DNA from 2 places in the Oceanobacillus sp. MO10714A genome. Region 1 is predicted to be linked to the other one. Evidence: a T-box and tRNA genes for the amino acid it is inferred to sense, from the RefSeq annotation. Region 1 holds a T-box; the other holds one or more tRNA genes.
What was found. A T-box is a leader RNA that pairs with one kind of tRNA and senses whether it is charged. The one in region 1 lies ahead of SPD53_RS00320 (valine--tRNA ligase), so its partner is inferred to be a tRNA-Val.
Positions count from the first base shown of each region.

Region 1 (4,438 bases):
GTCCAGGCGTTGAGCCAGTTAACAAGAAGTAACGAAGGGAGTCTGCCCCGTATTTATCGATAACATCCATCGGGTCAACACCATTACCAAGAGATTTACTCATTTTCCTTCCTTCTGCATCACGGATTAATCCATGGATGAGCACATCTTCAAATGGCTTTTCCCCTGTAAATTCCTTCGACTGGAAAATCATCCGTGCTACCCAGAAAAAGATGATGTCGTAGCCAGTTACGAGTGCTTGAGTCGGGAAGTAACGTTTGTAATCAGCCGCTTCTGTATCCGGCCAGCCCATCGTAGAGAACGGCCAAAGGGCGGAGGAGAACCATGTATCAAGTACATCTTCATCCTGTTCCCAATTCTCATGATCACGAGGGGCTTCTCTTCCTACATAGATTTCTCCTGTTTCTTTATGGTACCAGGCCGGAATCCGGTGGCCCCACCACAACTGTCGCGAAATTACCCAATCACGAATGTTTTCCATCCAGTGGAGGTACGTCCGTTCGAATCTTTCTGGGAAGAAATTGACTTTATCGTCACTGTCTTGTAGCGCAACTGCAGCATCAGCAAGTGGCTTCATTTTTACGAACCATTGGGTCGATAGATACGGTTCAACAACTGCGCCGCTTCGTTCCGAGTGGCCAACCTGGTGGACCCTTTCCTCAATCTTCAGAAGGGCACCGATTTCTTCTAGATCTTTTACAATCTGTTCACGGCATTCAAACCGGTCCATACCTTCATATTTACCAGCGTTTTCATTCATCGTGCCGTCTTCATTCATAACAAGAACTCTTTCCAAGTTATGACGATTACCAATCTCAAAGTCATTCGGATCATGGGCCGGTGTTATTTTTACCGCACCAGAACCTAGTTCCATATCAACATAATCATCTGCAACGATTTCGATTTCTCTACCGACAAGTGGCAAAATTACCGTTTTCCCAATAAGATGTTGGTACCTTTCATCATCCGGATGAACAGCTACCGCCGTATCTCCAAGCATCGTTTCCGGACGTGTTGTAGCAATCTCGATAAACTCATCACTATCTTTGATTGGATATTTAAAGTGGTAAAATTTCCCTTCGACCTCTTCATGAATTACTTCAATATCGGAGAGAGCTGTTTTTGTTTGCGGATCCCAGTTGATAATGTATTCGCCACGGTAGATGAGTCCTTTCTCATAAAGCTTGACGAAAACCTCTTTAACCGCATCGGACAATCCTTCATCAAGCGTAAATCGTTCTCGCGAGTAATCAACACTTAAGCCAAGCTTTTCCCATTGTGAACGGATGAAAGAAGCATACTCTTCCTTCCATTCCCAAGATTTCTCAAGGAACTTTTCCCGTCCAAGCTCATAACGGTTCGTTCCCATCTTTTTCAATTCACCTTCAACTTTTGCCTGGGTTGCAATTCCTGCATGGTCCATCCCTGGAAGCCAGAGAACATCATATCCTTGCATTCGCTTCATACGGATAATCGTGTCTTGCATTGTCGTATCCCAAGCGTGCCCTAGGTGCAGCCTGCCCGTTACGTTTGGCGGCGGAATAACGATAGAATAAGGCTCCTTCTTCGGATCATTCGGGGCTTCAAAGAATTTCCCCTCCAGCCAAAATTGATAACGACCCGCTTCTACTTCATTTGGATTATATTTTGATGGCAATGTTACTTTTTTATCCGACATTACCGATCACCCTCCTTTAGTTTTAACAATTAAAAAACCCTTTCCATCCTTCAAAAAAGGACGAAAAGAGTTAACTTCCGTGGTACCACCTTTGTTTACAAATAAATATTTGTACACTCATCGACAGATATCGGCGCATAGCCGGCGTGCCTCTACTGTAATTCGAAGCAGCTGCATCAAGGGCGACCTTCCAGCACAACCTTCCTAGGAAATTCTCAGCAAATCATTTCCCTTCCTGTAGGCGTTCATCCTGTACTCTTCCCAATCATTTGCATCATTATATTTTAATTACCTTATATTGTATACACTTCACTTAAAAACGTCAACTCTAACCGGAACAAAAACGTGGCCACAACATACGATAAAGCATGGTACTTCATCATTTATAATGAGGTGAATGGTATGGGTCGGTATTATCGTTATCGCCTGCCTCCATGGGCGAGGCAATGCTTGTTCGTTTTAGAAAAAGCGATGGCGCCGTTATTAGTATATCAGCTTCTCCGTACGATTATACTTCCGACAACTTTAGATGTATTTTTACTAGGTGTTTTCGTATTTCTCTATATTGCTTTTTACTTGGAATGGTTTTAATCGTCTTTCCTTGCCCTTTGTTCAAGCATTTCTTGGAAACTCAACCCGAAGATTATTCGGCGATAAATCTGTTCAAGTTCAATAGACAACTGTATATGGGAAATGTTAGTTTCATTGGCTGTATGGTATTGCTCGACTAAGCGTAAATATGCTTCACTGTTCAGCAAATATAGGCAGAGTAAAGCTTGTTCCAGGGAAGTTAACGGATTCTCTTCCATATAGATGGAGAAGTTTTTCAGAAAGTGGCTCTTCAATTGTGACTCATGGATTGCTCCGTAACGGAACAAGTCCACTAAATCAAAGACCGCATGTTTATAACAGGCGCTTTCCCAATTAATAAAATAATGATCAAATATATGTCCGGCTTGTAAATTACCATGATTCAGACTGATTCCCCAACTCGACTCCTCCTCCGCGAGGGAAAGGATTTCATCTACTAGTTGACGGGAGCGGAAAAGGGAGAATCGTATATCACGATAATGGGTTAATACTTGCAGTTCAAAGGGAGATGGATAATGTTTTTGTTCTATGATTTCTATCCACGCAAGTAGCCGAGTTTCATCTTTCGTACAGTTTCCTTGATATGTCTGAAAACGATTCGCCAATTCATCCTTGTTTAATCGGTACAGATTTTTCGTTTGAACATGAATTCTACCGATTTGCCTATAGATGGACTGGATGCGATTTTCACCAATAAATCTAGTATTTGTCTCTATCCAAGGTGTCAGGTAATAAAACTCACCTGCAAACTCAACATACATTTTCCGATTCCGAGTTAAATAAACAGGGATGATTTCATGGAGGTTTTCCTGATTTGCGCGGGTGTAGACGGACACCCAATTTTCTATGGATTGTTTATCTAACCTGCTCCGTTTTAATGCATATTCTTTTCCGCCTGCCTTTACTTTATGCAGCCGGTCCGTAACAGCGACAATTGCCTGAGGATATATATTATAGGCTTTAAGAATTTCAGTTTGTTTCTCCATCTTGATAACCTCCGGAATGCTTAACATAGGAAAACCCCTTGCTTCCATTCACAAGGGGATTATTTCATTTCTTCGGGATATACAGTAACTGTCCCTCGCTAATATCAAAGTCTTCATCAAGTTTATTTTGTTTGATTAACTGCAGCGCACTAACTTGAAATCTTTCCGCGATTGATTCGATCGTATCGTCTTCTTGTGCAATGCAAATTCGCATTTTTACATAGCTTTCTTCCTCTTCATCGCGGAATATGTCTTTTAAATAACTAACATCATTTACAACTTCAGCCGTCTTTCCATCTTCTTCTACTTCCTCTTCTTCCTTCGCACGGATTATCAGTTCATTTTCTTGCACTTCTTCCCTTTCCAGTTCCCGTACTTCATTTACATCTATTACCTCTTCCACTTCCGCTTCTTCCTCTTGCTCCAACTCCTCTACTACTTCCTTGATCCTTTCCTCTTCTGCAACAACCTCTTCTCTTTCCACTTCAAATGTGAATGAGTCTGGTTCTTCGTCCTCTTCCGACTCTACTTTCCTTTCCTCTGTTTCTCGTTCTTGCCATAAATCGACTTCCGCTTTAATTCCTTGAATTTCCGCTACTGCAGTAAGCTGTAATTTTGAATTTGCCGGTAATTCATAATCAAAGTTAATAATTTCTATTCTAATATCATCCATGTTCTCAATCCGGTATTCCGGAACGGAAATATCTACAGGAAAACGATGATAAAATTCAGCCATATTATCTTCTTTACACTCTACTTTTTCCACAAACCTTCTCGCATCCAAATCATCAAGCTCATTTAGTGCAGGGTGATCTGTTTCGTCTATCCGTTGTTCATCGCGCATATATTCTCCCCGCAGTTCAATCTCGCCCCGGATGGACACGTACGTATCATATGGTTGAATCGTTATTTCCGGATTAAGTGAAACACCTATTAATTCGAGTACTTCATCGCCTCGGTCAAAATATAATGTTTCTTGTAATTCAAATTGAAAATTTTGATTAGCAGAAGACAAAATAACTCCTCCCTTCTCCATTGCCTATACAGTTAAACCCTGTGTATACACTATCTATATGAATGGGGAAAAGGAGATATGCATGAAAAAAACCTGATACAGCTGGAGGAGTAATCCTCGTGTATCAGGTCTTCAAAGGTTATGACTTAATTTTCGAACCAAAATCCA
Region 1 covers NZ_JAXHDC010000001.1:58,184-62,621, reverse strand. The annotation lists gene SPD53_RS00320 (valine--tRNA ligase) at 1-1,678, opposite strand, end outside; T-box leader at 1,732-1,956, opposite strand; gene SPD53_RS00315 (hypothetical protein) at 2,081-2,269, shown strand; gene SPD53_RS00310 (hypothetical protein) at 2,266-3,255, opposite strand; gene SPD53_RS00305 (LysM peptidoglycan-binding domain-containing protein) at 3,320-4,270, opposite strand.

Region 2 (4,438 bases), on a different contig from region 1:
CGTAGCAAGGTCTAGGGCACTAGTACTATCATCAAGCATGAGAATCTTCGGTTTCCGGATCAGCGCCCTGGCAATCGAAATCCGCTGTTTTTGCCCACCGGAGAGATTCACTCCTTTTTGCCCGACTCTCGTGTCATACTGTTTAGGTAAACTCATGATTGTATCGTGAATCTGTGCATCTTTCGCAGCTTGTATCATTTCTTCGTCAGTCGCACCGACTTTTCCCCAAACGATATTATCCCGAACGGTTCCGGTGAAAAGGAGCGGATTCTGTGGCACATATCCGATACTATCCCTTAAGGTATCGAAGGGATAGGAATCAATAGACCGACCGTCAATTAGCACCTGTCCTTTAGTTGGATCATATAGCCGAGGCATGAGTTGGAATATCGATGTTTTCCCGGATCCGGTAGCACCCATAATCGCAAGGGTTTCTCCTGATTGGATGGTGAATGAAATATCGTTCAAAATAATTTCATCTGAAGCAGGGTATTGGAAATAAACATTGCGATATTCCACTGTACCGTCCTTAATCTCAATGTTATCATGCGTTCTATCTACTTCATATTCTGATTCACTTTCATTTTCTAATGTCAGCACTTCATTCACCCGTTCTGCCGATGCTTTTGTCCTCGAAAGAATGATGATAATAAAGGAGAACATTGAAATCGCCATCGCTACCCGGAGTGCATAATTGACGATAGAAACAACTTCTCCAACCGCAGCATTCCCGGCGAGCGACTGGATATTTCCGAACCAGATGATGAAGATAAGGCTCAAGTTCATAATAAATAAAAGGATAGGCATCGTGGATTCCACAAAACGGAAAGTCCTTTTTGTCGAAATCGCAAGGTCGTTATTTGCCCCCATGAAACGCATCTCTTCAAAATTCCGGCGTCCAAACGCTTTAATAATCCGCATACCTGCAAGATTCTCCTGCATGACTCGGTTGACGTGATCGACATTCGCCTGTACTTTAGAAAACATCTTACTAGCATACTTCATCACGAGGAATAAAAAGAGAATAAGTAAAGGCACGGTCAGAAGAAAGATCATTGCAAGGCGAGCATTTACAATAAATGCCATCGTCACTCCACCAAGCACAAGGAACGGGGCTTTTGCCATAATACGAAGCGCCATGAAGATCATATTTTGAATCTGGCGGATATCGTTCGTAAATCGTGTCACAAGTGCAGAAGTAGGGTAATTACTTAAGCTTTTAAAGGAAAAATATTGGATGCGGGCGAACAGCTTCTGTCTCAAATCAAAACCAAAGGCGAAACTGACATGAGAAGAGTAGAATGAGTTCAACACTCCAACGATAAGGGATAAAGCTGCAAGTCCAATCATGATTCCTCCCCACATCGTAATTTTCCCAACATCTTCTTGTAGCACCCCCTGATCAATCATGAGACCGAGAAAGAGAGGGAGGAGAAGCTCAATCATAAGTTCAGAAAACATAAAAATATATGCTAAAATAATGGATGTTTTATATGGTTTTAAAAAGGAAAAAACATTTTTCAAACGCTGACCCTCCAAGTAAGTAAAATAATAACAATTATTTAATTATTATAATGTGTTAGTAGGTAATTATCCAGTATCTTATTTCGGGTGTCGAAGTTTTGTGGGGGTGTTTGGAGATGATTGATTTTCCGTTTTTTTAAGTTAAACTGTGAGTCAAATAATGTGTTTACAATACAAGTATTCCGACACTAGAAAAAGGTGGTGAAAAAATGGCATTCATGCTAGTAATGGTGGGTGTTTTCTGTATTATTTACATGAAACCTCCTATTTTTAAACAAATGAGATATGATTATGTTTATCTCCTGATTGTTTTGATTTTACTATCCATCATTGTGATTAATGGGACTTTTATAGATTTAATGTCTGATGGATTACTAGTAACGCTCACGCTCATGATTTTATCTCCTTTGTATGTAAAAACATTTTCAGCAATAGGCAATAAAGGGGAACAGAATGCTTAATTCTATGCAAAAAATGCACGTCAGTACATAAACTATACGATTAGAATGATGGTTCATAGCTCAGTTGGAAGAGAGATATTTTAACAGGGTAGATGGTTCGATACAGTTGGAGCTTCTCGTTTACTCCTAGCTGTCAAATTGATAGAAAGAGAGACTTGGAAACTTTCATAGATATGGTATGATAGATAGAGTTAAAGGATTCAGAGAGAAAGGGGTAGGAAAATGGATATTGCAAAACTTTCTACAGCATTAAGCCAAGCCCAAGTAAAACAGCAAGCAAGCTTATCGGTTATGAGGATGATGATGGATACAGGGAAAGTTCAAGCTGGTGATATGCTAGAAATGTTGGACGAAAGTGTAAGTGCACCAGATGCAAGTCACCCAAATTTAGGTGGGAAAATTGATATTCAAGCATAAAATAGTACAAAATGTTAAGTTTCGCTTGCAGGAAATATAAATGTATTGTATACTAAATCTTGCAGTTGAAAATAATGATTCCGTAGCTCAGCTGGGAGAGCGCTACCTTGACAGGGTAGAGGTCGTTGGTTCGAGCCCAATCGGAATCACTATAGAACAGAGGTCTGTATCCCTTATATATCAAGGGGTACAGACCTTTTGTTTTAAGTGTAACAGATTCCGAATGCCCCTAAATTTTACCAATTGTTAAAACCTTGCTAACAACCTCATTTTCTTCTCGACTGTAATACATCTTCGAATATGTCTTCGGCTTCATTCCGGTTCGTCTGGGATGATGTGAGCATAAGAAGCTTTATCTCCAATTATACAACCTTAAATAGCGCTTGTTTAAGGTCTGATTTTCATAGGTTAGTCGACATAACTGATTCAAATACTTACATTTTATAAAGTTTGGGAGGTTTTCATATGATAAAGATTCAACGTCATCCGAAACTAGCAGATGTTGCAGCCTTTATTTCCAGATTAAATTCAAATTTAGAACACCATATTGGTTATTGTGGGAAAAAGATGGATGAAATTTTTAATACATTGGAGGAAGACTTTGGAGATATACCTGCACGTGAATCATTTTTTATAGCAACGGAAAGCGATAAGGTTGTTGGAGTCTGTGGGTTTGATGCTGATAACGAAAGGGGAAAAGCCGAAATATGGGGACCATTCGTAGACCGCGCAGATGCATTAAAGGTATCTATTTTGTTATGGGAATCCACTATTAAAGAAATTCCGAATACCATACAGACTGTCTCCTTATTTCCGGATAATCATAATTTAATGGTAGTTGATTTGGCTAATAGATATTCTTTTGATTCTGTTAGTAAAGAGACCATTTTAACTTGTTCCAAACAATCTTTTAGAAGAGTAAATAATGACAATGTAATCCCGCTAATAATAAGTGAACATTATAGTTCATTGATAAAGTTACACAACCAAATTTTTCCTAATTCTTACCTAACTGGTACTGAAATGGTAGATGGATTGAGTGAAACATCGACTGTTTTTGGTGCTGTAAACGAACATGGTAATTTACTAGGATATCTTTACACTGAGGCAGAGCCAGAGTTTGGAGAAGGAAGTATTGAATTTTTTGGTGTAACTCCGCTGGTGCGTAACAAAGGTTTGGGGACTTCTCTTCTTGTAAAAGGTTTAGAATGGCTTTTTACATTTCCATCCATAGAAGAAGTTACTCTATGTGTCCAATCTGACAATTCGAAGGCGATTCGTCTATATAAAAGACTGGGGTTTCAGATTGAGCATCAACTTACATTTTTCGAAAAAACTCTAGACAAATCAGGCGTAAACTGAATATTGGTCTCTATTATTATGTTAGGTAAATCTTATTTAATATTACAATTTAAGTTAATTTAGGTCCAAAATTATTTAGCGAAAAGTGTTCATTTTTACTTGACGGTTACATGGTGTTGGCATACAGTAGAATGCTTACGATAACCAATATAAAACTTGTTTTAATTCGCCTTGTTTTGTTGGACGCCAACATTGGCATCTGGAACTGAATAAAGGTACATTTATTTGTACGAAATTTAGGTGCTTTTTGAATGACATTAGCACCTTTTCTTGGTACAATATAATTAAAATTCAGAATATAAAATGGTGTCGGGAAATAAAGTTTTCTACAAGAAGGAGAGCTGAACTTAGGAGCCATAATACTATTCGATGGGGTATGTAATTTTTGTAATAAAAGCATTCAGTATATCATTAAAAGAGAGTCGTATGATTACTTCAAATTTGCTTCATTGCAAGGTGAAGTTGGTCAAACCTTACTGAAAAAACACCAGTTACCTTGGGATGTTGATAGTTTTGTATTGATTAAAGACGATCGAGTGTTTTTAAAGTCGGATGCTACTCTTCGGATATGTAGACATTTAAAATGTCCTTGGAAACTACTGACGATACTACTCATTATTCCTAAACCGATTCGGAATGCAGTTTACTCAATCATCGCAAAAAACAGGTACAAA
Region 2 covers NZ_JAXHDC010000004.1:89,228-93,665, reverse strand. The annotation lists gene SPD53_RS05205 (ABC transporter ATP-binding protein) at 1-1,524, opposite strand, end outside; gene SPD53_RS05200 (hypothetical protein) at 1,734-1,985, shown strand; gene SPD53_RS05195 (YjfB family protein) at 2,208-2,402, shown strand; tRNA gene SPD53_RS05190 (tRNA-Val) at 2,479-2,551, shown strand; gene SPD53_RS05185 (GNAT family N-acetyltransferase) at 2,868-3,764, shown strand; gene SPD53_RS05180 (thiol-disulfide oxidoreductase DCC family protein) at 4,106-4,438, shown strand, end outside.
Region 2: it encodes a tRNA-Val, which carries the amino acid that the T-box ahead of SPD53_RS00320 (valine--tRNA ligase) is inferred to sense. The anticodon was not compared.